Regions from separate parts of the Pseudomonas sp. DW-iso17 genome, predicted to be linked through region 1. Evidence: predicted binding sites of a transcription regulator. Region 1 holds the regulator's gene; each other region holds the start of a gene.

Region 1 (7,629 bases):
GGGCGCCAGTGGCTTGATCAGCTTCGGCATCATGCTCGGGGCGTTCGGCCTGTACCTCGTAGACCGCAAGGTTTCTGGCGCCAGCCCGGAAATGCTGGTGGGTACACCGGATAAACCGGTTATCCCGCCGCGTATTTGGTTGTTCGTGTTTGCCATCATTGCGCACAACATTCCGGAAGGCATGGCTGTGGGGGTTTCTGCGGGCGGAGGCATGGCGGATGCCGACAGCCTCGCCATGGGCATTGCCCTGCAGGATGTGCCTGAAGGGCTGGTGATTGCGCTGGTATTGGCTGGGGCGGGAATGTCGCGAATCAAAGCCTTTTTGATTGGCGCTGCATCAGGCTTGGTTGAGCCGGTATTTGCGGTGCTCTGTGCATGGCTGGTGAGCCTTGCCGAAGTGTTGTTGCCGCTGGGTTTGGCGTTGGCCGCCGGGGCAATGTTGCTGGTCGTGACTCATGAAGTCATCCCCGAGTCGCGCCGCAATGGCCATGAAAATCTCGCCAGCCTTGGGCTGTGCCTCGGGTTTTGCCTGATGATGGTGATGGATACGGCGTTAGGCTGAGGGTGGTTCCCTGTAGGAGGGAGCCTGCTCGCAAAAAAAAACGGAGAGCACTGCGTTAACCAGGATGCCCGCGTTATCGTTGACGTTTTTCGCGAGCAAGCTCCTACAGTAGGGTTATTCGCCTTCGTCGAAGTAGTTGTTGATCAACGCGACCAGTGCGGCCATTGCTTCGTCTTCTTGCTCGCCTTCGGTGCGCAGATGGATTTTGGTGCCTTTGCCGGCCGCCAACATCATCATCGCCATGATGCTTTTGCCATCGACCATGGACTCTGGCGTACGCCCAGCACGGATCTGGCAGGGGAACTGCCCGGCCACGCCGACGAATTTAGCCGACGCCCGGGCGTGCAAGCCCAGCTTGTTGATGATTTCAATTTCCAGAGCAGGCATCGCGCAGGTGTTCCTTTCAACTCAGGTCGCGGTGGCGAACCTGGACGTTCTTGAGGGTTTGTTGCAGCACCTGGCCCAGCCGTTCAGTCAAATAGACCGAGCGGTGGTGGCCGCCGGTGCAGCCAATGGCAATGGTGACATAGGCTCGATTGCTGGCGGCAAAGCGCGGCAACCATTTGAGCAGGTAGCTGGAGATGTCCTGGAACATCTCTTCCACATCCGGTTGTGCGGCCAGGTAGTCGATCACAGGCTGATCCAGCCCGGACTGATCGCGCAACTCCGGCTTCCAGTAAGGGTTGGGCAGGCAGCGCACATCGAACACCAGGTCGGCATCTACCGGCATGCCGCGCTTGAAGCCAAATGACTCGACCAGAAACGCCGTCCCCGGCTCAGGCTGGTTCAGCAGGCGCAGCTTGATCGCGTCGCGCAACTGATACAGGTTCAGATTGGTGGTGTTGATCTTCAGGTCGGCCAGGTCAATGATCGGCCCGAGCAGCTTGGTCTCGTCCTCGATGGCTTCGGCCAGGGAGCGGTTGGCGCTGCTGAGGGGGTGGCGTCGACGGGTTTCGGAGAACCGCTTGAGCAAGGTCTCTTCGTCGGCATCCAGGTACAGCACATCGCAATGAATGTGCTTGGCACGCACTTCTTCCAACAGTTCCGGGAACCGCGAGAGGTGGCTAGGCAGGTTGCGCGCATCAATCGAGACCGCCACCAGCGGCTGCGCCAATTCGGTATGGATCAGTGCGCGTTCCGCCAGCTCTGGCAGCAGGCCGGCGGGCAGGTTGTCGATGCAATAGAAGCCGTTGTCCTCAAGCACATTGAGGGCGGTGCTCTTACCCGAGCCGGAGCGACCGCTGACGATGATCAAACGCATGATTACTGCCCGTTTTGTTCATCCAGGACAACTTGGTACAACGCTTCATTGCTGGAGGCGCTGCGCAGTTTGTCGCGTACATCCTTGCGGTCCAGCATGCTGGCGATCTGCCGGAGCAGTTCCAGGTGCGCATCGGTGGCGGCTTCCGGGACCAGCAGCACGAAGAGCAGGTCGACCGGGGCGCCGTCGATGGCGTCGAAATCAATGGGGTGATCCAAGTGCAGCAAGGCGCTCACAGGTGTTTCACAGCCTTTGAGGCGGCAGTGCGGAATGGCGATGCCGTTGCCAAAACCGGTGGAACCGAGTTTTTCACGGGCAATCAACGCTTCGAAGACATCTTGCATCTCCAGATCCGGCACTTCGCGTGCGATCAGGTTGGCAATTTGTTCGAGGGCTTTTTTCTTGCTGCCGCCCGGCACGTTCACGAGGGAACGGCCGGGGGTCAGGATGGTTTCAAGTCGGATCATGGGGGGAGAGTTAACGACCTGTACCTTGCATCAGGTGCAGATTCTTTTCCTTATGCTTTATGAGTTGGCGGTCGAGCTTGTCGTAGAGCGAGTCAATTGCCGCGTACATGTCTTCATGTTCTGCATTGGCAACGAGCTTGGCATTCGGTACGTGCAGGGTGGCCTCGATTTTCTGCTTGAGCTTATCGACCTCCATGATGACCTGCACGTTGGTAATCTTGTCAAAATGCCCCGCAAGCTTGTTCAGTTTGCTCTCGGTGTATTCACGCAGGGGCTTGGTGACTTCCAGCTGGTGTCCACTGATGTTGACTTGCATACAGCTTCTCCTTCGTTGCCAGTGCATAAAGCGGTGGGCAGGAATACCCACCACTGGAACGCTGTGGCCCGCCCGTCACATCAAACGCTTACGCTCGCTGGATGGCGCGATCCCTAGGGACTCGCGGTACTTGGCGACGGTTCGACGGGCGACCTGAATGCCTTGTGCCTCCAGTAAACCAGCGATCTTGCTGTCACTCAACGGCTTTTTCTGATTTTCAGCGGCAACCAGTTTTTTGATGATCGCGCGGATCGCCGTGGACGAGCATTCACCGCCTTCAGAGGTGCTGACGTGGCTGGAGAAAAAGTATTTCAACTCATAAATACCCCGTGGGGTATGCATGAATTTCTGCGTGGTAACCCGGGAAATCGTCGATTCATGCATGCCGACGGCTTCGGCGATGTCGTGCAGCACGAGAGGCTTCATGGCCTCGTCGCCGTACTCCAGGAAACCGCGCTGGTGTTCGACGATCTGGGTTGCGACTTTCATCAGGGTTTCGTTGCGGCTTTGCAGGCTCTTGATGAACCACCGCGCTTCCTGCAACTGGTTGCGCATGAAGGTGTTATCGGCGCTGGTATCAGCGCGGCGCACAAAACCTGCGTATTGCGGGTTGACCCGCAGGCGCGGTACCGACTCCTGGTTCAGCTCCACCAGCCAACGTTCGTTGTCCTTGCGCACGATGACGTCGGGCACTACGTATTCGGCTTCGCTGGATTCGATCTGCGAGCCTGGGCGCGGGTTGAGGCTTTGCACCAGCTCGATGACCTGGCGCAAGTCATCTTCCTTGAGCTTCATACGGCGCATCAGTTGGCTGTAGTCGCGACTGCCCAGCAGGTCGATGTAGTCACTGACCAGGCGTTGCGCTTCGGTGAGCCATGGGGTCTTGGCCGGCAATTGGCGCAGTTGCAGCAACAGGCACTCGCTGAGTGTGCGGGCACCAATGCCGGCGGGCTCGAATTGCTGGATGCGGTGCAGGACGGCTTCGATTTCGTCCAGTTCGATATCCAGTTCCGGGTCGAAGGCCTCAAGGATCTCCTCGAGGGTTTCGTCCAGGTAGCCCTGGTTGTTGATGCAGTCGATCAGGGTGACCGCGATCAGGCGATCGGTATCGGACATCGGCGCCAGGTTCAGTTGCCACAACAGGTGGCTCTGCAGGCTCTCGCCCACCGACGTACGGGTGGTGAAGTCCCACTCGTCATCATCGTTGCTCGGCAGGCTGCTGGCGCTGGTCTGGTAGACGTCTTCCCACGCGGTGTCCACGGGAAGCTCGTTGGGAATGCGTTCGTTCCAGTCGCCTTCCTCCAGGTTGTCCACCGTCGGGGCGGTTTCCTGATAGGAGGGTTCCTGCACGTCGGGATTGGGTTTTTGCTCGATGTTGTCGGCCAGCGGGTCTGCATTATCGAAGTCGTCGCCTTCTTCCTGGCGTTCGAGCATCGGATTGGACTCCAGGGCCTCCTGGATTTCCTGTTGCAGGTCCAGGGTCGACAATTGGAGCAGGCGGATGGCCTGTTGCAGCTGCGGTGTCATCGTCAGCTGCTGGCCCATTCTCAGGACTAGCGATGGTTTCATGGCAGGGGCTTAACACCTTATTCGCCGGCGCAATGCGCCATCCACGACAGGGCGCGTGAGCGCCAAACATAAGCAAATTATATGCCTGATCTCGGGGCCTTTGCCTAGAGCGCGGTAACAATAAAAAAACCGAGGTTTCCATTGACTCCCGCGCGCTCCAGGGAAAAGCGCGATACCCCTGTGTTTACAGGCGGAACTCGTGACCCAGGTACACTTCCTTCACCAGCTCGTTAGCCAGGATAGTCTCGGCATCGCCTTCGGCAATCAGCTGACCATCGTTGACGATATACGCTGTTTCGCAGATATCGAGGGTTTCGCGCACGTTGTGGTCGGTGATCAGCACGCCAATGCCCTTGGCCTTGAGGTGATGGATGATCTGCTTGATGTCACCCACCGAAATCGGGTCGACACCGGCAAAGGGTTCATCCAGCAGGATGAATTTCGGCGCGGTCGCCAGGGCGCGGGCGATTTCCACGCGGCGGCGCTCACCACCGGACAGGCTCATGCCGAGGTTGTCGCGAATATGGTTGATGTGGAATTCCTGCAGCAGGCTTTCCAGCTCCTGGCGGCGGCCATCGCGATCGAGTTCCTTGCGGGTCTCGAGAATCGCCATGATGTTATCGGCTACCGACAGTTTGCGGAAGATCGACGCTTCCTGGGGAAGATAGCCAATACCTGCCCGTGCACGACCGTGCATGGGTTGATGGCTGACATCCAGGTCGTCGATCAATACACGACCCTGGTCTGCCTGGACCAGCCCGACGATCATATAGAAGCAAGTGGTTTTGCCGGCACCGTTGGGGCCGAGCAAACCGACGATCTGGCCGCTGTCGATCGACAGGCTGACGTCGCGTACCACCTGGCGGCTTTTATAGGCCTTGGCCAGATGCTGGGCTTTCAGGGTTGCCATTACTCGGCCTTCTTCTTCGGCTGGATAACCATGTCGATGCGCGGGCGCGGTGCAGTGACCTTGGAGCCGTTGGCGCGACCGGCGTTGGCGATCTGCTTGACGGTGTCATAGGTGATCTTTTCACCTTCGGTCGAGTTGCCGTCTGGGCTCAGTACCTTGGCCTGGTCGATCAACACGATACGATTCTGCTGGGCGTGATACTGGATAGTCTTGCCGTAGCCTTTCATCGGGCCGGTGTCGGTAGCGGACTGCTTCTGCTCGAAATAAGCCAGGTTGCCCACCGACGTCACCACGTCAATGTCGCCTGTCTGGGTGCGCGTCAGAGTCACCGTGTTGCCGGTGATCTTCATCGAGCCCTGGGTGATGATCACGCCGCCTGTATAGGTGGCAACACCTTTCTTGTCATCGAGCTGTGCATCGTCAGCCGAAATATGGATCGGTTGCTGGCTATCGTTCGGCAGAGCCCAGGCGCTCACGCTTCCCAGTGCTGCGCCCAGACCGAGCAAAATAGGGAGGGTTTTAACGAGCCTCATACTGTCCTCTTACGTTCGATAGCAGGTGTATCCTGCTTTCTTTCAAATACGCTTTCATTCCCTTGCCAGTCGATACACCGCCAGCGCCGTCGATTCTAACGTCTTGCTCGGTCTGCGCATATTGCTTCTGTGGGAATACGGTCATGCGACTGCTGGTAATGATGGTGTCGCGGTTCTGCGCGTCTGTACGTGCGACGCGAACCGAGTCGATCAGTTCAACTTCGGTGCCATCCGGGTTGACCTCGCCACGCTTGCTGGTGACGTGCCAGGGAAATTCGGTGCCGCGATACAGGTTCAGGTCCGGATTGGTCAGCAGGCTGACTTCGGAAGCCTTCAAGTGCTCGACCTTGTCCGATGTCATCTCATACTGCACCTTGCCGTCAGGCAGGTACTGAATGCTGTAGGCATTGGTGGCGTAATAGTCGATAAGACCTTCGTCAACCTGCGCAACAGGCTTGTCGAGGAAGCGCTCCGGGCTGATATTCCAGTAGCCCACCGCCAGGAGCAGCGCGGCGATGACCCCGAATAACAGGAAGTTGCGAATCTTTTTGCTCAGCATATAACGCTCTATAGGTAGGCGGCGTGGGCCGCTTCAAGGCTGCCCTGGGCACGCAGGATCAACTCGCAGAACTCGCGGGCGGCACCTTCGCCGCCACGGGCGGTGGTGATGCCATGGGCGTGTTCGCGGACAAACGCCGCGGCATTCGCGACGGCCATGCCCAGGCCCACCCGGCGAATCACCGGCAGGTCTGGCAGGTCGTCGCCCAGATAGGCGACCTGTTCATAGCTTAGGTTGAGTTGGCCAAGAAGCTCGTCCAGCACCACCAGTTTATCCTCGCGGCCCTGATACAGGTGAGGAATACCGAGGTTTTGTGCGCGGCGTTCCACAACCGGTGTTTTTCGACCGCTGATAATTGCGGTTTGCACGCCCGCTGCCATCAGCATTTTGATGCCTTGGCCATCGAGGGTGTTGAAGGTCTTGAATTCGCTGCCGTCTTCGAGGAAGTACAGGCGGCCATCCGTCAGCACGCCGTCAACGTCGAAAATCGCCAGTTTGATGTTTTTACCGCGTTGCATCAGGTCGCTGATCATTTACATCACTCCTGCGCGCAGCAAGTCGCCTAGGTTTAGGGCCCCGATCGGCCGATCATCGTGGTCGACCACGATCAGTGCACCTATCCGGTGGTCTTCCATGATTTTCAACGCTTCAGCCGCGAGCATTTCGGCGCGGGCGGTCTTGCCGTGAGGGGTCATCACGGCGTCGATGGTCGCGGTATGGATATCAATGGTGCGGTCGAGGGTGCGACGCAGGTCGCCGTCGGTGAATATCCCGGCCAGCCGGCCATCGGTTTCGACGATGGCGGTCATGCCCAAGCCCTTGCGGGTCATTTCCATCAGCGCATCCCGAAGCAGAGTGCCGCGTGGAACGCTCGGCAGCTCGGCGCCGCGATGCATGACATTTTCCACTTTCAGCAGCAGGCGACGGCCCAGTGCGCCACCCGGATGTGAAAATGCGAAGTCCTCGGCCGTAAACCCGCGGGCCTCCAGCAATGCCACCGCCAGGGCATCGCCCATTACCAGCGCGGCGGTGGTGGAGGAGGTGGGCGCCAGATTCAGTGGGCAGGCTTCGTGGGTCACGTGCACGTTCAGGTTGACGTCGGCAGCCTTGGCCAACGTTGACTCAGGGTTACCTGTGAGGCTGATCATCTGGATGCCCAGGCGCTTGATCAGCGGCAACAGGGTCACGATTTCGTTGGTGGTGCCGGAGTTGGATAGCGCCAAAATCACGTCATCCTTGGTGATCATGCCCATGTCGCCGTGGCTGGCTTCGGCCGGGTGCACGAAAAACGCAGTGGTCCCCGTGCTTGCCAAGGTCGCCGCGATCTTGTTGCCAATGTGGCCGGACTTGCCCATGCCGACCACCACAACGCGGCCCTTGCTCGCCAGAATCATCTCGCAGGCGCGCACGAAATCCGCGTCGATATGGGCCAGCAAGCCTTCTACGGCTTCA
Region 2 (7,629 bases), on a different contig from region 1:
CCGGGTTGATCGCAATGCCCAGGCGCTCATGGATGATCTGCGCCAGGGCGCGCTTGCTGTGCAGGCGCTGCTCAGCAAATGCTTTGCGAAAGGCCGGTTTCTCGGCAAAGGGTTCCAACTCGATAAGACGCTGCTCGGGCTGGTCGAGAATATCCGGGCCCAGCGCTTCCACCAGCATATCGGTCAACTTGGGGTTGGCCTGATACAGCCAGCGACGGAAGGTAATGCCGTTGGTTTTGTTATTGATGCGTTCGGGGTAGAGCTTGTGCAGTTCGGAGAACACCGTGCTGCGCATCAGCTGGGTATGCAAACCGGACACGCCGTTGACGCTATGGGAGCCCAGGAACGCCAGGTTGCCCATGCGCACGCGGCGGCCGTTGTCTTCTTCGATCAGCGACACAGCGCGCAAAACATCGAAGTCGTGGATGCCTTTGGCACGCAGCGAGTCGATATGCTGGGCGTTGATCAGGTAGATGATCTGCATATGCCGGGGCAGCATGCGTTCCATCAAACCTACCGGCCAGGTTTCCAGCGCTTCGGGCAGCAGGGTGTGGTTGGTATACGAAAGGGTCTCGACGGTGACATCCCACGCGGCTTCCCAGGGAATGTCATGCAAATCGACCAGCTGGCGCATCAACTCGGCCACGGCGATGGACGGGTGGGTGTCGTTGAGTTGGATGGCGGCGTGCTCGCCCAGGCTCAATACCGAACCGTGCATGTTCTTGTGGCGGCGCAGCAAATCCTGCAGGGACGCGGAGACGAAGAAATATTCCTGGCGCAGGCGCAGTTCCTGCCCTGCTTCGGTGCTGTCGGCCGGGTAAAGCACTCGGGAGATGCTTTCGGCGCGGGCCACTTCGGCGACGGCGCCCAAATGGTCACCGGCATTAAAGCGCTCCAGGTGCAGGTCTTCTACGGCCCGTGCACGCCAGAGGCGCAGGGTGTTGACGCTGGCCCCGCGCCAGCCGACGACCGGCGTGTCATAGGCCACGGCACGTACGGTTTCGTTGGGCGACCACACCTGGATCATCTTGCCGGAGGCGTCCGCAATGGTTTCAACGCTCCCGCCAAACCCGATCGGGTAAATCACCTCGGCGCGCTCGAATTCCCAAGGGTTGCCGAAATCCAGCCAGCGTTCGGTCTGCTCCTGCTGCCAACCGTCGACAATGGCCTGGCGGAACAAGCCGTGTTCATAACGAATGCCGTAACCGTGGCCCGCAATGCCCAGCGTCGACATGCTTTCCATAAAGCACGCCGCCAGACGGCCCAGACCACCGTTGCCGAGCGCCGCGTCGGGCTCCAGCAGGCGGATGCGCTCCAGATCCACGCCCAGCTCCGACAGCGCTTCGCGAGCGATCTCCAGCACACCCAGGTTGCTCAGGCTGTCGTAGAGCAAGCGGCCGATGAGAAATTCCAAGGACAGGTAATAAACACGCTTCTGGCCTTTGCGATAAATACGCCGCGTGTGGTCCATCCAGTGGTCGACCATCTGGTCGCGGGCGGCCAGGGCAATGGCTTCGAACCAGTCATGATCGAAGGCGTGATCCGGGTCCTTGCCCACCGCGTAGGTGAGTTTGGTCAAGACAGCATCGCGGAATGCGGCTACCTCTGCTTCTCGTGCAAGCGGTTCCTGAGACATCGGTGCGACCTCGGGCGAGATTGAAGGAGTTGCTAGAGCCTAGTCGGTCTGACAGACGGTAGACGTGCTGGTTCGGCAGTTTTTTAACTCATTCGCCATGGACTGAATTTGATGCAGGGGTCGTGCCCGATCAGGCAGTGGCCAAACCTTTGAGCTGAAACCTGCAAAATATTGTTCAAAAAACCACCAATCCCGGTATGATCCCGCGCCCGTATACCGCCCCACCCTGGAACCCTGATGAAGCCTCAACTGATCGCCGCCGCGGAACTCGACCGTTTAGAGACCTGGCAGAAATATTCCGCCCACATGTGCGGCGGCTGCGTGTCCAGCTGCTGCACCCTGCCGGTTGAGGTGAAGATCAAGGACCTGATCCGCATTGGCATCGTCGATGAGTTCGAGCGCGGCGATCCGCCGAAGAACATCGCCAAGCGTTTGCAGAAAGAAGGCATCGTCGAGCGGTACAACAACAAGTCCGAAATTTTTACCCTGCAGCGCATGAGCAACAACGACTGCCTGTACCTGGATCGTAAGACGCGCTTTTGCACTATTTATGACAAGCGCCCGGATACGTGCCGCAACCACCCGAAAATCGGGCCGCGGCCGGGGTATTGCGCGTATAAGCCCAAGGAAGTGGTGCGCGAGACTAACTTCAAGACCCTCGACAAGTTCTAAGTTTTTGATCGTTCCCACGCTCTGCGTGGGAATGCAGCTGTGGACGCTCTGCGTCCGCTCTTGAAAGCAGGACGCGGAGCGTCCCACGCGGCGTTCCCACGCGGAGCGTGGGAACGATCACAACGGCACAGTCACCACAAAACCTGCAGGCATAAAAAAACGCCCCCGGCCTTTCGACCGGGGGCGTTTTTCATTCAGCCTGAGTTAACTCAGTTCTTGGCTTTCTTGGCAGCGCGGGTACGCTCGCCTTCGTCCAGGATCTTCTTACGCAGGCGGATCGACTTAGGCGTGACTTCGCACAGCTCGTCGTCCTGGATGAATTCCAGGGCCTGTTCCAGGGTGAAGCGAACAGGTGGAACCAGAGCGATGGTTTCGTCTTTGCCCGAAGCACGCATGTTGTCGAGCTTCTTGCCTTTGGTTGGGTTGACACCCATGTCGTTGTCACGGCTGTTCAGACCAACGATCTGGCCGTTGTAGATCTCTTGACCGTGTTCAACGAACAGCTTGCCACGCGCCTGGAGGGTTTCCAGGGAGTAGGTCAGCGCCTTGCCGGTTTCTACCGATACCAGAACACCGTTCTGACGGCCGGACATGTCGCCGGACTTCATGGTGTCGTAGCGATCGAAGATCGAGGTCAGGATGCCAGCACCGTTGGTCAGGGTCAGGAACTGGTTACGGAAACCGATCAGACCACGAGCAGGGATGTTGTATTCCAGACGCACACGGCCTTTGCCATCCGGCACCATGTTGGTCAGGTCGCCCTTACGCAGGCCCATCTCTTCCATGACCTTGCCCTGGGATTCTTCAGGGGTGTCAATGGTGACGTTTTCGAACGGTTCCTGCTTCACGCCGTCAACCTGACGGATGATCACTTCCGGACGACCAACACCCATTTCGAAGCCTTCGCGACGCATGGTTTCGATCAGTACCGAGAGGTGCAGCTCACCACGGCCGGAGACCTTGAACTTGTCAGCCGAGTCGCCTTCTTCAACGCGCAGAGCAACGTTGTACAGCAGCTCTTTGTCCAGACGCTCCTTGATGTTACGGGAGGTCACGAACTTGCCTTCTTTACCGCAGAAAGGCGAGTCGTTTACCTGGAAGGTCATGGAAACGGTTGGCTCGTCAACGGTCAGAGGCTTCATCGCCTCAACGTTGTCCGGCTGGCACAGGGTGTCGGAGATGAACAGCGAGTCCATACCGCTCACGCATACGATGTCGCCAGCGAAAGCTTCTTCAACGTCGATGCGGTGCAGGCCGTGGTGACCCATCAGCTTCAGGATACGACCGTTACGCTTCTTGCCGTCAGCGCCGATAGCAACAACCGGGGTGTTCGGCTTGACGCTACCACGAGCGATACGGCCAACGCCGATAACACCCAGGAAGCTGTTGTAGTCCAGTGCCGAGATTTGCATCTGGAACGGGCCTTCACGGTCGACTTTCGGTGCTGGTACGTTGTCGACGATCGACTGGTACAGCGGGGTCATGTCTTCAGCCATGTCGGTGTGGTCAAGACCAGCAATACCGTTCAGGGCCGAGGCGTAGATGACTTGGAAGTCCAGCTGTTCTTCGGTAGCACCCAGGTTGTCGAACAGGTCGAAGATCTGGTCCAGAACCCAGTCCGGACGCGCGCCTGGACGGTCAACCTTGTTGATGCACACGATCGGACGCAGGCCGGCTTCGAAAGCCTTCTTGGTCACGAAACGGGTTTGCGGCATAGGGCCGTCTTGAGCGTCAACCAGCAGCAGAACGGAGTCAACCATCGACATTACGCGTTCTACTTCGCCGCCGAAGTCGGCGTGGCCCGGGGTATCCACGATGTTGATGTGGTAGCCGTTCCAGTTGATAGCGGTGTTTTTAGCCAGGATGGTAATACCGCGCTCTTTTTCCTGGTCGTTGGAGTCCATCACGCGCTCGTCGTTGAGCTCGTTGCGCTCCAGGGTGCCGGATTGACGCAGGAGTTTGTCTACCAGGGTGGTTTTACCATGGTCAACGTGAGCAATGATGGCGATGTTACGTAGATTTTCGATCACTTGTGTATCTCGATCAGAGGATTCGGTGTGCTGACAGGTCGTGGCAGCGATTAACAGTAGAGTCAGGCCTTGCCGTTACAGCTTGACGGCAGAGTCGGGGGGCCGGTGACGCAGGCCACAGGCAAACAGCCCCGGGCTCTTAGCTCGGTCGATAAACGCGCACATTGGCATGCCCCTCACTGAGCAAATGGTGGGCATGCAGGCGACTCATCACGCCTTTGTCGCAATACAGCAGGTACTGACGGCTGTCATCCAGTTCCTTGAAACGCGCGTTCAATGCATAGAACGGCAGCGTTTGTACGTCGATGCCAGGAATCTCCAGCGGCTCGTCGTCGGCGGCATCCGGGTGACGGATGTCGATGATGATCTGGCCGGCCAGGGCTTCGCTGACTTCTTCGATCTGCACATCCTGGCCCAATTCGTCGATCACTCGATCGATTGGCACCAGCTTGGCGTTCTCGAGCGCACGCTCCAGAATCGCCATGTCGAATTCTTTTTCTTCATGCTCCACGCGGTGACGCTTGGCGTGGGTCTTGGGGTTCACCGAAATGACCCCGCAGTATTCAGGCATATGCTTGGCAAAGTCGGCGGTGCCGATTTGCTCGGCCAGGTCGATGATGTCCTGCTTGTGGCTGGCGATCAGCGGGCGCAGCACCAGCTTCTCGGTCACGCAATCAATGATCGACAGGTTCGGCAGCGTCTGGCTGGAAACCTGGGAAATCGCTTCGCCGGTCACCAGGGCGTCGATCTGCAATTGATCGGCGATTCGGGACGCAGCGCGCAACATCATACGCTTCAATACTACGCCCATATGACTGTTATCGACTTTGCCGAGAATTTCGCCCAGCACTTCCTCGAACGGCACGCTTACAAATAGCACGCGCTGGGAGCTGCCGTACTTCTTCCAGATAAAGTGCGCGACTTCCATCACGCCCAATTCGTGTGCACGCCCGCCCAGGTTGAAGAAGCAGAAATGGCTCATCAGGCCGCGACGCATGATCTGGTAGGCCGCCACCGTGGAATCGAAACCGCCGGACATCAATACCAGGGTCTGTTCCAAGGCACCCAGCGGGTAGCCGCCGATGCTGTTGTGCTGGCTGTGGATCACGAACAACCGTTGGTCGCGAATTTCCATGCGCACTTCAATTTGCGGCGCTTTGAGGGAAATTCCAGCGGCACCGCACTCGCGACGCAGCTTGCTGCCGACGTATTTCTCGACATCCATGGAGCTGAACGGGTGCTTGCCGGCACGCTTGCAACGCACCGAAAAAATCTTGCCTTCAAGCGCATTGCCGTAGTGCTGCTTGCACTTTTCGGTGATGTCGTCGAAGTCGCCCAGCGGGTACTCATCCACCTGCAGGAAATGCGCGATGCCCGGCATGCAGCTCAGGCGCTCGGTCATGTCCTTCAAGGCTTTGGCGTCGGTAATGCGGGTTTCCAGCTCGAGGTTGTCCCACACGCCGTTCACCACCACAGCCGGGTCCAGGTCACGGAGCACGGCACGGATGTTCTTGGCCAACTGACGGATGAAACGCGTCCGTACCGGTCGGCTTTTGATGGTGATCTCGGGGAAGACTTTAACGATTAATTTCATGGAAACAGCGCGCGCCGGGCCTGCTGAAAAAGGGGGGCGCGGATTATAGCGGAAATCGCTCAAGGTTTAACCAGTTAATATGCATTGCCTACGCAATGCACCAAAACGGGTCATTTACACAAATAAACGCTACATTGCAGTGCGCGATTTATGCCATTTTTGCCGATTGCACCGTTATAGGGGCTATTTTGAGGCAAAACGGCCATGTTGGCGCACTGGCATGCAATTTGCTCTCTTGTGAGGCAGGTTGCCTTGGCGGAGTATCCGCGCCGGCATCACCCAAATTCTAAGGGCTAACTCCACTACCCAAGCCCGAAGCCACCCGGAGGACACCATGTCGAAGTCGGTTCAACTCATCAAAGATCATGACGTTAAATGGATTGATCTGCGCTTCACGGACACAAAAGGCACTCAGCACCACGTGACCATGCCGGCTCGCGATGCGCTGGAAGATGACTTCTTCGAAGTCGGCAAGATGTTCGACGGTTCCTCCATCGCCGGCTGGAAAGGCATCGAAGCCTCCGACATGATCCTGCTGCCAGACGACAGCACCGCCGTACTCGACCCGTTCACCGAAGAGCCAACCCTGATCCTGGTGTGCGACATCATCGAGCCTTCGACCATGCAAGGCTATGACCGCGACCCACGCGCCATCGCCCACCGTGCCGAGGAATACCTGAAGTCCACCGGTATCGGCGACACCGCATTCTTCGGCCCTGAGCCAGAGTTCTTCATCTTCGACTCGGTGAAGTTCAAATCCGACATCTCCGGCTCCATGTTCAAGATTTTCTCCGAGCAAGGTTCGTGGATGTCCGACCAGGACGTGGAAGGCGGCAACAAAGGCCACCGTCCAGGCGTGAAAGGCGGCTACTTCCCAGTACCACCGTTCGACTTCGACCATGAAATCCGTACCTCCATGTGCAACGCACTGGAAGAAATGGGCCAGACCGTTGAAGTTCACCACCACGAAGTGGCGACTGCCGGCCAGAACGAAATCGGCGTGAAATTCAACACGCTGGTGAAGAAGGCTGACGAAGTTCAAACTCTGAAATACTGCGTGCACAACGTTGCCGATGCCTATGGCCGCACCGCTACCTTCATGCCTAAGCCGCTGTACGGCGATAACGGCTCAGGCATGCACGTTCACGTATCGATTTCCAAAGACGGCAAGAACACCTTCGCTGGCGAAGGCTATGCCGGCCTGTCCGATACCGCCCTGTACTTCATCGGCGGCATCATCAAGCACGGCAAGGCCCTGAACGGCTTCACCAACCCGTCGACCAACTCCTACAAGCGTCTGGTCCCAGGTTTTGAAGCGCCGGTGATGCTGGCCTACTCGGCACGCAACCGCTCCGCCTCGATCCGTATTCCTTACGTCAACAGCCCTAAAGGCCGTCGTATCGAAGCGCGCTTCCCAGACCCGGCTGCCAACCCTTACCTGGCCTTCGCCGCCCTGATGATGGCCGGCCTGGACGGTATCCAGAACAAGATCCACCCTGGCGACGCCGCCGACAAAAACTTGTACGACCTGCCGCCTGAAGAGGCCAAAGAGATCCCACAAGTGTGCGGCAGCCTGAAAGAAGCCCTGGAAGAGCTGGACAAGGGCCGTGCGTTCCTGACCAAAGGCGGCGTTTTCAGCGACGACTTCATCGACGCTTACATCGCCCTGAAAAGCGAAGAAGAAATCAAAGTACGCA
Region 3 (7,629 bases), on a different contig from region 1:
GAGGGCGCGCTTGAGTACATGCTGCATGCCCGGCTGTTCCCACACATGGTCTTCGCTGATGCGTTGCAACTCGCCGTCAAGCCAACGATACGCCCGGCAATCACCGACATGGGCCAGGGTGAAGCGTTGGCCGCGAAACACCAGGGCGCTGAGGGTGGTGAGCAACGGTTGGCCGCCGCCGTTGGCTTGCAACCAGCGATTCTGCGCGACCAACAGACGTTCGAGCGACTGGGCCACGCCCCAAGTCTGCGGCGTGGCGTAGTAGTCCACGGCCAGCGCCTGCAAGGTCGAGCGTGCGGCCAGGCCGCCGTCGGCGCACTGGCTGACGCCGTCGGCCAGCGCGCACAGGTAGCCTTTGCTCGCGGCCAGTTCCGCCATGGGCGTGACCACCCGCAGCGCATCCTGGTTCTCGCTGCGCGGGCCGATGGCACTGGCCTGGGCGACGCTCAGTTGTAGGCTCATCAGACGCGGGCGGCGGTCACGGCGGCCGAACCCCAGGTGGTTCTCCAGCGCCGTTTCACCCCATGCAGGCCGAACCAGGCCAGCACACCGAGGCTGGCGAACAACCACAGGGCCAGTTGATAGCTGCCAGTACTCTGCTTGATGGCGCCCATGCCCGCCGCAAGGGCGAAGCCACCGATGCCGCCGGCCATGCCGATCAGGCCGGTCATGACGCCGATCTCACTGCGAAAACGCTGCGGCACCAGTTGGAATACCGCCCCATTGCCAGCGCCCAGACCGAGCATGGTGCAGACGAAAAGCGCCAGCGCGGCGTAGGAACTGGGCAAGTTGAACCCCACTGCCGCAATGCAGATCACCGCCACGCTGTACATGCCGAGCAGGGTCTTGATCCCGCCGAACCGGTCTGCCAGGGCGCCACCCAATGGGCGCATCAGGCTGCCACCGAACACACAGGCGGCGGTGTAATAGCCGGCGGTCACCGGGCTCAGGCCGTACTGGTCGTTGAAGTAGCCGGGCAGGGCGCTGGCCAGGCCGATAAACCCGCCGAAGGTCACGCTGTAGAAGAACATGAACCACCAACTGTCGCGGTCGCCCAAGGCCTTGAAGTAGTCGGCCATGGCTTTGGCTTTCGGCCGTTCAGGCGCATTGCGCGCAAGCCAGGCGAATACGATCAGGGTCAGCACCAGTGGGATCAGCGCAAAGCCGAATACATTGCTCCAACCAAAGGCGGCCGCCAGCACGGGCGCCAGCAACGCCGCAAACACGGTGCCGGAGTTACCGGCGCCGGCGATGCCCATGGCCTTGCCCTGGTGCTCCGCCGGATACCACTGTGATGCCAAGGGCAGGGCGACGGCGAAGGACGCACCGGCCATGCCCAGGAACATGCCCAGCAGCAGCGCTTGTTCGTAGCTGTGGATCCCCAGTTTCCAGGCGCAGAACAGCGCCACGATCACAATCACTTGGCCAATCAGCCCGGCGGTCTTGGGCGACAGCTTGTCGGCCAGCATTCCCATCAAAAAGCGCAGCACCGCGCCCGCCAGGATCGGGGTGGCCACCACCAGGCCGCGCTGTTGGGTGGTCAGGTGCAAGTCAGCGGCAATCTGCACCGCCAGGGGGCCCAGCAGGTACCAGACCATGAAGCTCAGGTCGAAATACAGGAACGCGGCAAACAGGGTCGGGGTGTGCCCGGATTTCCAGAAGCTTGATTTCATCACGCACCTCAACGGTTGGGGGTCTAGAAACGAAAAAACGCCGCCACCGGGTTCGCAAGCGCAAACCGGGTGGGCGACGTCTTTGTCGTGAGGGGGCAACCGCCGTTGGCTACCTGTGGTGAATGCTTAGCAAATCCTGCGCCAACCCGAATTATTCACACCTGTCGCTTGGACCTCTGGCGCTTTGCGTCATCAGCGGCGCATGGCGGGACGCGGAGCGTCCCTGGCGGCGTTCCCACGCAGGAGCGTGGGAACCATCAAGCTGAGCCAGATCAGCCGAGCAACTCGCTCATGGCAATAATCTGCTCCGCCACCTGGATCAGTTTCTGTTGACGGCTCATGGCCTGGCGGCGCATCAGGGTGTAGGCCTCTTCCTCGTTACAGCTTTTCATTTTCATCAGCAGGCCCTTGGCCAACTCGATGCGCTTGCGTTCGGCCAGTTGCTGGTCGCGGGCATGCAGCTGGGCGCGCAGGGCCTGGTCACTCTCGAAGCGCGCCATGGCCACATCGAGGATCGGTTGCAGGCGCTGGGCCTGGATGCCTTCGACGATATAGGCACTGACGCCGGACTTGATGGCCTGGCGCATCACATTCGGGTCGTGCTCGTCGGTGAACATCACGATGGGCCGGGGCTGATCGCGGCTGACCAGCACCACTTGCTCCATCACATCGCGCCCGGGTGACTCGGTATCGATCAGGATCACATCAGGACGCACTGTTTCGACGCGTGCGGGCAGGTCGATGGTCAAGCCGGACTCATCGATCACCTCGAAGCCGGCCTCGGTCAATGCGGCCTTGAGGCGCCCTACCTTGCGCGGGGTGTCGTTGATCAACAGGATTCGCAGCATCGTCCGGCTCCTGTCAGCGCAGCGCTTGGCGATTGGCGTCATCGGCCAAGGCGTGAAGGTGGAAGCTGCGGGCATAGCCGGCGGGATCGCTGCCGTCCCAGGTCTTGCCGTCGAGCAACTGGCTGCGGCGCATGTCCGAGTTGCCCGGGGTAATGCCCAGCGTCTCGGCCGCCTGGCGGTACAGCGCCAGTTGCTGCACCTGCCGGGCGACGCCCAGGTAGTCCGGGTCTTCACGCAGCAAGCCCCAGCGCCGAAACTGGGTCATGAACCACATGCCATCGCTGAGGTAGGGCAGGTTCACCTCGCCGTCGGCGAAAAAGCGCAGTGCATGGGGATCTTGCCACTGGTTGCCCAGGCCATCGTCATAGTCCCCCAGCAAGCGTGGTTCGATGCAAGCCACAGGCGCATCGAGGTATTCAGGGGCACTGAGCAACTGGGCGGTAGAGCGGCGGTTTTCACGGCTCTGCTCGATAAACCGGCTGGCCTCCAGGATCGCCATGACCAGCACGCGTGCGGTATTGGGGTAGGCGTCAACGAAGGCTTGGGTGCAGCCCAGGACTTTTTCCGGGTGGTCCGGCCAGATCGCCTGGCTGGTCGCCAGGGTAAAGCCCTGGTTCTGTTGCACTGCGCTGGCGCACCAAGGTTCACCCACGCAAAGGCCGTCGATGCGGCCGGCTTGCAGGTGCGCCACCATTTGTGGCGGCGGCACTACTACGCTGTTCACATCCTGCAAGGGATGAATGCCTTGGCTCGCCAGCCAGTAATACAACCACATGGCGTGGGTGCCGGTGGGAAACGTCTGGGCGAAGGTGAGTTTTGTCCGGCTTTGGTGCACATGGCGCTTCAACGCCTCAGGAGTGATCATCCCTTGCTGTTGCAGGCCATGGGACAGGTTGATGCCCTGACCATTCTGGTTCAGCCCCATCAGCACCGCCATGGGGCTGGGGGCGACGCCGCCGATGCCCAGGTGTACGGCATAGATCAGCCCGTAGAGACTGTGGGCGGCGTCCAATTCACCGCTGACCAGCTTGTCGCGCAGGTTGGCCCAGGACGCCTGGCGCTTGAGGTTGAGTGTGAGGCCGTAGGGTTGGGCGAAGCCCTGGGTGGCGGCGACCACCAGCGAGGCGCAATCGGTCAGGGCCATGAACCCCAGGTCCAGGCTGCTCTTTTCCGGGGCATCGCTGCCGTTTACCCAAGCCAGCGGATCGTTCATCAATACCTGCCTTTTTCTAAAAAAAAGCGCCGTTTCCCTGGTTGGCGTATAGGCCATTGCAGGGGAACGACGCCTTTGTCCGTAGGCCCGTGCCGCCTTTGGTGCGAGCCTGATACAGAGTGCAAAGCAAGGCACATGCCATGGGTGGGGCGGTTGCAACAGGCCGTCAGCTTTCGATCATGATTGAACCTCGTGCGCCTCGCAGTATGGCCGCTTCTTCAGGCCAGACCGCCAGGCATACCCACGGTGCACGCTGATTACCTCGCAACCCTCAATTGCCGCTGGCTGTACAGCGCGCTGCTGTGCGCCGTGCTGGTACTGGGCAGTGCCACGGCCCGTGGCGAGGAGTTGCCGCTCTACGGCGCCGAAGACGAGAGAAGCTCGGCGGTGGTGCTGCGGCATATTTCCGTCAATAGGCTGCGCGGCATCATGCGGCGTGCGGGGCTGGATGAGCCGCGCTACCCCCTGCGTGAAAACGGCGCGCGTACGTTCTATGTAACCGGGCCTTCCCGTTATGTCGACCAGGTATTGCGCCTCGCTCAACTGATGGACCGCCCCCCACGCAAGGTGCCAGAGCATGCGTCGTTATTCGGCGTGGTGAAAGTGATCAACGTCCTCGTGGACGATCACCTGCAGGGCGCAGGTGCCAACAGGATCCTTGTACCGGGCATGGCTTCAATGATCAAAGCTCGGTTATCCCAGGCGCAGAAGGACCAACTGGCCGATGGCCGCCTTGTGTTAATGGCTTATCCGGATACCAACAGTCTGTTGATCAAGGGTTCACCTGCCCAAGTGAAGGTTATCGAAAAACGGGTGGCCGAGTTGGATGTCGCCCAGCCGCTGGATGAAGCCTCGCCGGGGCCGGCGCAGGCTGTCGGTGGAGACGTGCAACTGGTCGGCGCACCTCAGTTGACCGCCGCGCAATATGAGTACGTGCGACGTGCGTTCCTGCGAGCGGACCCTGAGTCTTCCCCCTGAAAAAGGCGTTTGTCCATGCACCTGGAAATATTGCTGCAGGAGCAACTGATCAGCCGCAAGCGTTTGGCCGCATTCGCACCGGGGAAGGTGCTGCCCTTGGACCCAGGCGTCACCCGCTGTGTGGAGGTGCGGGTCAATGGGCAACTGATGGCAGTGGGAGAGTTGGTGCAGTTGGAGGATCGGCTAGGGGTTGAATTGCAGGAAACCTTTCAGGAGTGGCTGCCGCGATAAGGGTGCGAGCGAATTATCTGACCGGCTTCGGCCCAAAAAAGGCAAATGAATGGGTTTTTTCCTAACGCAGGTACGGGGCGCGGTTTTTATAGTCATGCCAATGGCAGATGAATTGGTTCACACAGTATGGATTTGAATGTCAGTAGTCGACTACAGAGGTGCGTATGGCCGTCGTAATGGATGAAACGACGACGTCCCTGGTCTTCGCTCGTTGGACCTTGCATGGCGATGGCCGGTTGACGGGTGTGGAGGCGGATATTCAGTTGGCTCCCAAGGAGGGGCATGTGCTGCGGTTGCTGCTGGCTTCCGGCGGCGCGCTGATGACCAAGGACCGCTTGCTGGAACTGGCCTGGCCTCGGGGGGAAGTGGCCGATGAGTCACTCACGCGGTGTATCTATTCCCTGCGCAAGCACTTGAGGGCCGACAAAGGCTTTATCAAGACGATTTATGGCAAGGGCTATCGCTTTACCTGCCCGGTGCGCACAGGTGATCAACCCAGGGCAGTGGCGCACGTGTGCGCCGTCTGTGGTCAGGCCAGCAATGTCCAGAGTTAAGGCATGGGGCAAAGGCCTGGTGCTCGGGGTATGGATGGGCAGCAGCCAGGCCTGGGCCTTTTGCTGGGAAGAGGCGGCCAGCCGCCACGACCTTGAGCCGGAGTTGCTGCAAGCTATCGCCTCGGTCGAATCGGGTTACCGGGCGCAAGCGATGAACTACACCAACCGCAATGGCACGCGGGATATCGGCTTGATGCAAATCAACAGCATCCATTTGCCGCGCTTGCTCAAGCAGGGCATTACCGAAGAACGGCTGTTGAGCGAGCCCTGCCTGTCGGTAGAAGTAGGCGCCTCGATTCTTGCCGAGTTCATCCAGCGTTTTGGCTATAACTGGACGGCGGTGGGGGCTTACAACGTGGGGCCGGGGCCCGGGCCACAGCGTGAGGCATTACGCCTGCGCTACGCCGAAAGGATCTGGGTGCGTTATGAGGCGTTGACGGCGCAACGTCAATGAGATCAGGTGGCACGCCTCGCATGCAGGCCGCCACCCCGGCTATAATCAGCGTCACCTTTTGCCGCCATCCGAGTCTAGCCCGCCCATGTATACCCTGGCCCGCCAGCTGTTGTTCAAACTCTCCCCGGAAACCTCCCACGATCTGTCCCTGGACCTGATCGGTGCCGGTGGCCGTCTGGGGCTCAATGGCCTGGTATGCAAGGCACCGGCGAAAGTGCCGGTGTCGGTGATGGGGCTCGACTTCCCCAACCCGGTCGGTCTGGCTGCCGGCCTGGACAAGAACGGCGCGGCCATCGACGGGTTTGCGCAACTGGGGTTCGGCTTTGTCGAAATCGGCACCGTGACCCCACGGCCGCAACCGGGCAACCCCAAGCCTCGCATCTTCCGGCTGCCGGAAGCGGAGGCGATCATCAATCGTATGGGCTTCAACAACCTCGGCGTCGACCATCTGCTGTCGCGGGTTCAGGCGGCAAAGTACACCGGCATTCTGGGTATCAACATTGGCAAGAACTTTGACACGCCCGTGGAACGTGCGGTGGATGACTACCTGATATGCCTGGACAAGGTCTACGCCCACGCCAGCTATGTCACCGTCAACGTCAGCTCGCCCAACACCCCGGGGCTGCGCAGCCTGCAATTTGGCGATTCCCTCAAGCAACTGCTCGAAGCCTTGCGCCAGCGCCAGGAAGACCTGGCCGTGCGGCATGGCAAGCGTGTGCCGCTGGCCATCAAGATCGCGCCGGACATGAGCGATGAAGAAACCGTCCTGGTGGCCCAGGCCCTGGTGGATTCTGGGATGGACGCGGTGATTGCGACCAACACCACCCTCAGCCGCGTGGGCGTCGAAGGCCTGGCCCATGGTGACGAGGCCGGCGGCCTGTCGGGCGCGCCGGTGCGGGACAAGAGCACCCATATCGTCAAGGTGCTGGCGGCCGAGTTGGCTGGGCGTTTGCCGATCATCGCGGTGGGCGGTATCACCGAAGGCAAACACGCGGCTGAGAAGATCGCGGCCGGCGCCAGCCTGGTGCAGTTGTACTCCGGCTTCATCTACAAAGGCCCGGCATTGATTCGCCAGTCGGTGGATGCCATCGCTGCCTTGCGCTGATCAGGCAATAAAAAGGGCTCCATAAAGGAGCCCCTGGGCCGAAGCCCGCCGCCCGGATGGGGCGCGCGTGGTTAAGTCGCTACAAGTTCAAAGATGTGTGTGTCGCAATTAAATCCCCTGATTAGCCGACGGCGTGAAGTTCGTTGAGTCTGTGGATGCCCGCAGTGCCAGTCATACCGTCCCAGTTGTCGCCGCGTCCTTCTCGCCAGCCGTTGATCCAGGCTTGGCGTACCGACGGTAGAGTAAATGGGCAAAGCTCACGGGATTTTCCATGAACGCCATATTGATATCCGCGTAAAAATGCTCTTTCCAACGGATCACGCTTAAGTCTTCTCATAGGGTGTTTCCCTCACTTGTTGACTGTCTAGATATCCTTCGGCCTTGTCCAAGGCCGGGCAGAGTTTTTCTGCCGTTGGTGGGCTCGCTGCCGGCGTGGCGAGCCAATGTGTTGGCACCGTTACGGCGCCAACCTGTGTTGAGTTCTAACCAATAGGTCACATGTATTCAATGATCGTTTTGTCATAAGCACGTAACGATAACGATGCTATAGCCATAAGCTGGGCTGGTTATTCG
Region 4 (7,629 bases), on a different contig from region 1:
CGTCCACCTTGACCATGCGCTGGCTGCTGGCGCGGTTGAGTCGCTTCCGCGCATTGCAGCCAGGCAATGAGGTACAGCTCACCAGTGCGTGGATGAGCATCGATGAAGTGGACTTTAACCAAGAGCCGTTCGACTGTGCAGTGTTGCTCAGCAACGGGCACTTTCCGGCGGACTGGGAGGCCAGTTATCTGTTTGCGGAAATGCTGATCCCGGTGGGAGCGCCGAATCTGTTGGACGACGGTCCCTGGGACGTGACGCGGCTGGCAACCGCCGAACTGCTGCACCCGACCCCGGACCGCCGCGACTGGCGTTACTGGCTGCAGCGCATGGGGTTGTCATCTCACGTTTCACTCAAGGGTGGGCAGGTGTTCGACACGCTCGAGCTGGGCATGATCGCTGCCGCCCGTGGCTATGGCGTCTCCATGGGTGACTTGCTGATGGTGGCCGAAGACGTGGCGCAGGGACGCTTGAGCCTGCCGTGGCCCACGGCGGTCGCCAGTGGGGAAAGCTACTACCTGGTGTGGCCGAAAACTCGCCCGGGCGGGGAGCGTTTGCGACGGCTGGCGGAATTTCTTCAGGGCGAAGTCAAGGCGATGGAATTGCCCCAGGTTGAACGCCTCGATTGAGTAGGGCCGGACCGGGTGTGCAATCGTTTGCGGGATACCCCTGTGATTCGCTCAAGTATTGCCAAATGCCGCCGAAGAAGGAGGTTGGAACCATCGTGCATCAACGTTTCCCACTAGATAATTTGCCGAGCAGCGCTATGAGATCAGGATGATCCTGGCCTCGGCCAGGAGCTGTCATGTCTCAACCTCGCGCCCGGATTGCCTCCCAGTTAGGCCTTGCACTCGCCGTGATTCTCGCTGTCGTCATCAGCGGCAGTACGGTCTTTGCCTTGCGTACCCTCGACTCCGCCAACCTCGCCACCCGCGAGGAACACCTGGCCAGCGAGGCGCGTCTGCTCGCCGACCAACTCAACACCTTCCACAGCACCTTGCGCGAAAGCACCCAGCGTTTGAGCGGGCTGTTTGAAAAGCGCTTCGGTGCCGGCTTGAGTGTACGTGCGGACCAGCCCGTGGCCGTGGCCGGCGTGCAGACGCCAAGCCTCTACCTGGGCAACGAGGTATTGAATAACAACTTCGAAGAGGTGGATGAGTTCAAGCAGATGTCCGGCGGCGTGGCCACGGTATTCGTGCGCAGCGGCGACGACTTTATCCGCGTCAGCACCTCCCTGACCAAGCAGGATGGCAATCGCGCCATTGGCACCGTGCTCGACCGTCAGGGCGCGGCCTACCAGCGCGTTGTGGGCGGCCAGACCTACATCGGCCGTGCCGTGTTGTTCGACCGCTCCTACATGACCCAATACAGCCCCGTGCGTGACAGCAGTGGCCAGGTCATCGCCGTGCTGTTCATCGGTTTCGATTACACCGATGCTCAGAACGCCCAGTTTGAAAACCTCAAGCGCTTCCGCATTGGCCAGACCGGCTCCCTCGCGCTGCTCGATGAGCAAAAGCACTGGCTGGTGCCGCCGGCTGGCGTGCAAGCGCCGGATCAGGCGATTGCCGTGATGCTCGACCTGGCGAAAAAGCCGGGCGCAGGCCGTTTCTGGAGCGACAAGAACGAAGATTTCTATAGCGTATCGGTGCCGTTCGAAGGCGGCCCTTGGGCGGTGGTAGCGAGCATGCCCAAGGCTGAGATTCGCGCAGTGACCTGGGAAGTCGGCATCCGCCTGGTGATCGGCAGTGTGTTGGCGATGTTGCTGGCAGTGGGCGCCACGGTGTGGCTGTTGCGCAGCAAGCTGGCGCCATTGAGCGAGCTGGTGCGCCAGGCCCAGGCGCTGGGCGCGGGCGATTTGAGTGCGCGCCTCAACGTTTCCAGCCATGACGAAATCGGCCAGTTGGCGCGCAGTTTCAACCAGATGGGTGAAGCGCTGTCGACCATGGTGTCGCATATCCGTACCGCGGCCGAACAGGTCAACAGCCGCGCACAGGCGTTGTCGGGCTTGTCCGGTGGAGCCTATGAAGGTATGGAGCAGCAGTCCGGTGAGATCACCAGCATGGCCGGCGCGGTGGAAGAGTTCAGTGCCACCTCGCTGAACATTGCCGACAACATGGGCAACACCGAGCGCCTGGCCCAAGAGAATGCCCAGCAAACTCGTATCGGCCGCACCTCGATGCAAGAAGCGTCATCGTCCCTGGAACATATCGCCACTGCGCTGAACAGCACCGCTGCAGTGATCAACACCCTGGGCCAGCGTTCCCAGGAAATCGGCGGGATCGTCGGCGTGATTACCGCCATCGCCGAACAGACCAACCTGCTGGCGCTCAACGCCGCCATCGAAGCCGCCCGCGCCGGTGAGCAAGGCCGTGGTTTTGCCGTGGTCGCCGACGAAGTGCGCAATTTGGCTTCGCGTACCCGCCAGGCCACCGATGAAATCTCCGGCATGATCCAGAGCATCCAGCAGGAAACTGGCAACGCCATCAGCACCATGGAACACGGCAATGCGCTGATGCAGGAAGGCTTGTCGCGCAACGCCGACGTGGCCTCGGCCCTGGCGCGTATCGACGAGCAAAGCCGCTCGGCCGGTCAGCAGTTCGCGGCGATCACCACCGCCACCCAGGAACAGAGCAGTACCGCGACCTTGCTCAGCAGCAACCTGCAGAGCATTGCGCTGGCCAACAGCGAGCAGCGTGAAGTGGTGTCCAACCTGGCGGTTACCGCCAAGGAGCTGGAGACCTTGGCGGCAGGTTTGCGACATGAGGTGGATCGGTTTCGCTGAAGCACCGCCAAACAAATTGTGGGAGGCTCAGCTGAGAGATGCTGGGCGGTATTGCAGGGCCTCCTTCAGATGATCACGGGTGATGGCGTCCATCTGGTCCAGGTCCGCCAAGGTGCGCGCCACCTTCAGCAGCCGATGGGCCGCCCGCAGTGACAGTGTCAGTCGCTCGCAGGCGGTCTCTAGCCAACCCTCGTCGACCTTTGGCAGCTTGCAGTGCTGGCGCAGCCCCGGCAGGTCCAGAAAAGCATTGGCACACCCCTGGCGTTGCTGTTGACGCTCGCGTGCTTCGGCTACCCGCACCGAGGCATCGGCCGTTGTATCGCCCGCCGGTTGAGTGGGGCTCAGCGCAGTGGCCTCCCGCGCGACGGTCAGGTGCAAATCAATCCGGTCCAGCAAAGGGCCGGATAGCTTGTTGCGATAACGCTGGATCTGCTCCGGCGTACACCGGCAACGCCCGCTGGGTTCGCCCATGTAGCCGCAGGGGCAGGGATTCATCGCCGCGACCAGTTGAAAGCGAGCCGGGAAGCTCACCCGGTCTCGGGCTCGGGAGATCACGATATGCCCCGACTCCAATGGTTCGCGCAGGACCTCCAGTACCTTGCGATCGAACTCTGGCAGCTCATCCAGGAATAACACCCCGTGATGGGCCAGGGTGATTTCCCCCGGTTGTGGCTTCGAGCCGCCCCCCACCAGCGCCGGCCCGGATGCCGAGTGGTGCGGCTGGCGAAACGGGCGGTTTGGCCAATGGCTCAGCGGTGCCAGGCTGACCACGGATTGGATCGCGGCCACTTCCAGTGCTTCCTGCTCGCTCAACGGCGGCAGCAAGCCCGGTAGCCGGCTGGCCAATAACGTCTTGCCGGTGCCCGGTGGCCCGCTGAAAAGCAGGTTATGCGCGCCCGCCGCCGCGATCAGCAATGCTCGCTTGGCCGCGAGTTGGCCCTGCACTTCACGCAGGTCTGGGTAAGGCTTGTTCACGTACAGCAAGCCGTCGGACCTGTAGGGCTCAATCGGCACGTGCCCATTCAGGTGCGCCACCACTTGCAGCAGGTGGTCCACCGCAATCACCTTCAACCCCGATGCCAGGCACGCCTCTTCGGCGTTGGCGCGCGGCACTATCACGGTGCGCCCGGCCTTGCGCGCCGCCAGCGCGGCCGGCAATACCCCCTTCACCGCGCGCACCTCGCCGGACAGCGCCAATTCCCCAAGGCACTCCACGTCATCGAGCATCAAGGCCGGCACTTGCACACTGGCCGCCAGGATGCCGAGGGCAATCGCCAGATCAAAACGCCCGCCGTCCTTGGGCAGGTCGGCGGGCGCGAGGTTGAGCGTGATGCGCCGGGCCGGATATTGCAGCGCCGAGTTGAGGATGGCACTGCGCACGCGGTCCTTGCTTTCCTTCACTGCGGTTTCGGGCAAACCCACCAAGGTGAGAGACGGCAGGCCATTGGCCATATGCACTTCGACAGTGACGGCTGGGGCTTCCACACCGACCTGTGCGCGGCTGTGGACAATGGCGAGGGACATGCTCGTTCCTTGAATGGGAGGGCCGCTTCCTGCGGTTTTTTCAAGGGTAGACGAGGTGGGATGGAGCGGGGCGGGGGAGGTTTTACAGAACGTATCCGGGCGGCAACGCAAAACAAGTGTGGGAGCAGGCAAGCCAGCTCCCACAACAATTGCGTTCACTCAGCAGAAGGTGGCGTCAACCGGGCTTCAAGTTCAGCCACCTTCGCCTCCAGGCTCTCCAGCCGCGCACGTGTGCGGGCCAGCACCACCATCTGGCTGTCAAACTCTTCTCGGCTGACCAGGTCGAGCTTGCTGAAACCACTCTGTAGCAAAGCCTTGAACTGGCTTTCGATTTCATTGCGGGGCAGTGGGGTGTCGCCGCTGAACAGGCGAGAGGCGTGGCCGCTCAGGGCGTCTAGGAAGTCTTTGGGCGCGAGCATTGGACATATTCCGGAAAACAGTTGGCCGGCAGTGTATCACGCAGCGTCTATAGTCATTTCCAGGCCCCTTTGCGCACGGTTTTCGCGCATTGGGGCGGGCGGCCTCGCACTGTTTTGATGCGCATTGCGGCCGCGCAGGCGCCCCGTAGGTGGGCACAAGCGGGTAAAGGATTGATTTCGGTGGTTTTTACGGAGCTGGCAAGGTTTCTGCTTAGACGATCATGACCCATGCACTGATGCAGTCGCTGTGACGAATGCAGTGCGCCGACGGATCCGGGGTACAGGGCTCGTCACCAGTGGTTCGCTGGCGTCGCGACGGCAAATGCCGAGGCGACGATGCGTTACAAAGCCAGGCACTGCGCTTAGACTTGAGACGGGTTTGTTTTCCTGGGGCAAGTCCACCAAATTCGGGAGAGAGTTTTCATGAAGCTAGTCACTGCCATCATCAAGCCGTTCAAGTTGGACGATGTACGCGAGTCACTGTCCGAGATCGGCGTGCAGGGCATTACCGTTACTGAGGTCAAGGGCTTCGGTCGGCAGAAGGGTCATACCGAGCTGTATCGCGGCGCGGAATACGTGGTCGATTTCCTGCCGAAGGTGAAGATCGATGTCGCCATTGACGACAAGGATCTTGACCGGGTTATCGAGGCGATAACCAAGGCGGCCAACACCGGCAAGATCGGTGACGGCAAGATCTTCGTGGTCAATCTGGAACAGGCTATTCGCATCCGTACCGGCGAAACCGATACCGACGCAATCTAAGCCGCCAAACCCCAACGCCCCAGGAGAAAACAATATGACTCTGCGTAAATTCGCAGGGCTCGGAGCCCTGCTGTCCATCGTAATGCCAAGCCTGGCCATGGCGGCAGATGAAGTGGCTGCTCCAGTCCTCAATTCCGGCGACACCGCCTGGATGCTTACCGCCACCGCGCTGGTGCTGTTCATGACCATCCCTGGCCTGGCGCTGTTCTACGGCGGCATGGTCCGCTCCAAAAACATTCTGTCGGTGATGATGCAGTGTTTCGCCATCACTGGCCTGATCAGCATCCTCTGGGTCGTCTACGGCTACAGCATCGCGTTCGATACCACCGGTATGGAACAAGGCGTGGTCAACTTCAATTCCTTCTTCGGCGGCATGGGCAAGGCGTTCCTGGCGGGTGTCACCCCGGCCAGCATCACCGGGCCGGCGGCGCTGTTTCCGGAAGCCGTGTTCATCACCTTCCAGATGACCTTTGCCATCATTACCCCGGCGCTGATCGTCGGTGCTTTCGCTGAGCGTATGAAGTTCTCCGCAATGCTGATCTTCATGGCTATCTGGTTCACCCTGGTCTACGCGCCGATTGCGCACATGGTCTGGAGCGGCAACGGCGGCCTGATGTGGGACTGGGGCGTGCTGGACTTCGCTGGCGGCACCGTTGTGCACATCAACGCGGGTGTGGCTGGCCTGGTGGCGTGCATCGTGCTCGGCAAGCGCAAAGGCTTCCCGACCACCCCGATGGCACCGCATAACCTGGGCTATACCCTGGTGGGCGCGGCCATGCTGTGGATCGGCTGGTTTGGCTTCAACGCCGGTTCCGCCGCGGCGGCCAACGGCACCGCGGGCATGGCGATGCTGGTAACTCAAATCGCTACAGCAGCTGCGGCCCTGGGCTGGATGTTTGCCGAGTGGATCACCCACGGCAAGCCCAGCGCACTGGGTATCGCCTCGGGCGTGGTCGCCGGCCTCGTCGCCGTGACGCCTGCGGCGGGCACCGTGGGCCCGATGGGCGCCCTGGTGATTGGCCTGGTCGCCGGTGTGGTGTGCTTCTTCTGTGCTACCAGCCTCAAGCGCAAGCTGGGTTATGACGACTCCCTGGACGCTTTCGGCGTGCACGGTATCGGCGGCATCGTCGGTGCGATCCTTACCGGTGTGTTCGCTGCCCCGGCGCTGGGCGGCTTCGGCACCGTGACCGACATCGCAGCCCAAGTCTGGATCCAGTGCAAAGGCGTGGGCTTCACCGTGATCTACACGGCGATCGTGACCTACGTCATCCTCAAGGTGCTCGACATGGTCATGGGCCTGCGTGTCACCGAGGAAGAAGAGGCGGTTGGCCTCGACCTGGCGCAACATAACGAGCGCGGCTACAACTTGTAACCAGGCGAAAAAAACATGCCCGGCTTGCCGGGCATTTTTTTGCCTGGCGTTTGTCTGTGGCTAAAGGCGCATGGGTTTTTTATCGACTTTGTGATGGGATCCACACAGCACTTTTAAGGGTGCAAATGTCTTACAGGCATGAAGGCGTATTCGGCACTTTGTTTTTTCCCAGAGCGCGCTAGAATGCGCGCCGATGGGCGGAGAACTGTATGTGGCAACAGACCCTGATTACCCTGCGGGCCAAGCCCCGGGGCTTTCACTTGGTAACGGACGAGTTGCTTGCCGGCTTGCCTGAATTGAAGGCGTGCCGTGTGGGCCTGTTGCATTTGTGGCTGCAGCACACCTCGGCCTCGTTGACCGTCAACGAGAATGCCGACCCGGCGGTTCGCCGTGACTTCGAGCGTTTTTTCAACCTGCTGGTGCCACAAGGTGGCGCAGGGTTTGAACATAACGACGAAGGTCCGGATGATCTGCCGGCGCACTTCAAGGCCAGTCTGCTGGGCTGCCAGCTGAGTTTGCCGGTCAAGGCCGGCCGCTTGGCGATAGGGACCTGGCAAGGTGTTTATCTGGGCGAGCACCGTGATCATGGCGGTGCTCGTAAAGTCCTCGCCACCTTGCACGGTGAAGGGGCATAAGCCACTGGTGATTCAGTGGATGTTGATTTTTTTCCGGCAACCTCGACAGAGGGTGAAGCTGGGCTATAACTAATCTGCTTTTCGCAAGTCATGAGGTAGAACATGAGCGACGATGATCTGGAACAAGACGACCTCGAA

Evidence for each region. Region 1 encodes sigma-54, which starts transcription at its own class of promoters, with help from an activator protein. Its sites were predicted from a motif close to ANTGGCATNNANNTTGCTNT; they were not measured.
Region 2: the regulator sigma-54 is predicted to act here: its motif matches at 6,147-6,166, upstream of glnA (type I glutamate--ammonia ligase).
Region 3: the regulator sigma-54 is predicted to act here: its motif matches at 3,858-3,877, upstream of AC4PS6_RS21975 (CmpA/NrtA family ABC transporter substrate-binding protein).
Region 4: the regulator sigma-54 is predicted to act here: its motif matches at 4,917-4,936, upstream of glnK (P-II family nitrogen regulator).

The regions. Positions count from the first base shown of each region.
Region 1 is NZ_JBZXEA010000047.1:188,003-195,631, reverse strand. Features, by position in the region: gene AC4PS6_RS27290 (ZIP family metal transporter) at 1-562, shown strand, start outside; gene AC4PS6_RS27285 (HPr family phosphocarrier protein) at 677-949, opposite strand; gene rapZ (RNase adapter RapZ) at 966-1,823, opposite strand; gene ptsN (PTS IIA-like nitrogen regulatory protein PtsN) at 1,826-2,290, opposite strand; gene hpf (ribosome hibernation-promoting factor, HPF/YfiA family) at 2,301-2,606, opposite strand; gene AC4PS6_RS27265 (RNA polymerase factor sigma-54) at 2,682-4,175, opposite strand; gene lptB (LPS export ABC transporter ATP-binding protein) at 4,360-5,085, opposite strand; gene lptA (lipopolysaccharide transport periplasmic protein LptA) at 5,085-5,618, opposite strand; gene lptC (LPS export ABC transporter periplasmic protein LptC) at 5,605-6,177, opposite strand; gene AC4PS6_RS27245 (KdsC family phosphatase) at 6,186-6,710, opposite strand; gene AC4PS6_RS27240 (KpsF/GutQ family sugar-phosphate isomerase) at 6,711-7,629, opposite strand, start outside.
Region 2 is NZ_JBZXEA010000021.1:333,441-341,069, forward strand. Features, by position in the region: gene AC4PS6_RS15900 (glycogen/starch/alpha-glucan phosphorylase) at 1-1,636, opposite strand, end outside; gene AC4PS6_RS15905 (YkgJ family cysteine cluster protein) at 1,874-2,308, shown strand; gene typA (translational GTPase TypA) at 2,518-4,338, opposite strand; gene thiI (tRNA uracil 4-sulfurtransferase ThiI) at 4,478-5,932, opposite strand; gene glnA (type I glutamate--ammonia ligase) at 6,267-7,629, shown strand, end outside.
Region 3 is NZ_JBZXEA010000041.1:224,136-231,764, reverse strand. Features, by position in the region: gene AC4PS6_RS21990 (bifunctional protein-serine/threonine kinase/phosphatase) at 1-462, opposite strand, end outside; gene AC4PS6_RS21985 (nitrate/nitrite transporter) at 462-1,673, opposite strand; gene AC4PS6_RS21980 (ANTAR domain-containing response regulator) at 1,946-2,521, opposite strand; gene AC4PS6_RS21975 (CmpA/NrtA family ABC transporter substrate-binding protein) at 2,535-3,734, opposite strand; gene AC4PS6_RS21970 (secretin N-terminal domain-containing protein) at 3,981-4,712, shown strand; gene AC4PS6_RS21965 (FliM/FliN family flagellar motor switch protein) at 4,728-4,943, shown strand; gene AC4PS6_RS21960 (winged helix-turn-helix domain-containing protein) at 5,108-5,497, shown strand; gene AC4PS6_RS21955 (transglycosylase SLT domain-containing protein) at 5,484-5,951, shown strand; gene AC4PS6_RS21950 (quinone-dependent dihydroorotate dehydrogenase) at 6,037-7,056, shown strand; gene rmf (ribosome modulation factor) at 7,178-7,393, opposite strand.
Region 4 is NZ_JBZXEA010000011.1:406,417-414,045, reverse strand. Features, by position in the region: gene AC4PS6_RS09845 (LysR substrate-binding domain-containing protein) at 1-626, shown strand, start outside; partial or broken gene AC4PS6_RS09840 (Cache 3/Cache 2 fusion domain-containing protein) at 803-1,876, shown strand; gene AC4PS6_RS09835 (methyl-accepting chemotaxis protein) at 1,919-2,779, shown strand; gene AC4PS6_RS09830 (YifB family Mg chelatase-like AAA ATPase) at 2,807-4,303, opposite strand; gene AC4PS6_RS09825 (accessory factor UbiK family protein) at 4,459-4,722, opposite strand; gene glnK (P-II family nitrogen regulator) at 5,146-5,484, shown strand; gene AC4PS6_RS09815 (ammonium transporter) at 5,519-6,856, shown strand; gene AC4PS6_RS09810 (secondary thiamine-phosphate synthase enzyme YjbQ) at 7,066-7,491, shown strand; gene sutA (dormancy-specific transcriptional regulator SutA) at 7,594-7,629, shown strand, end outside.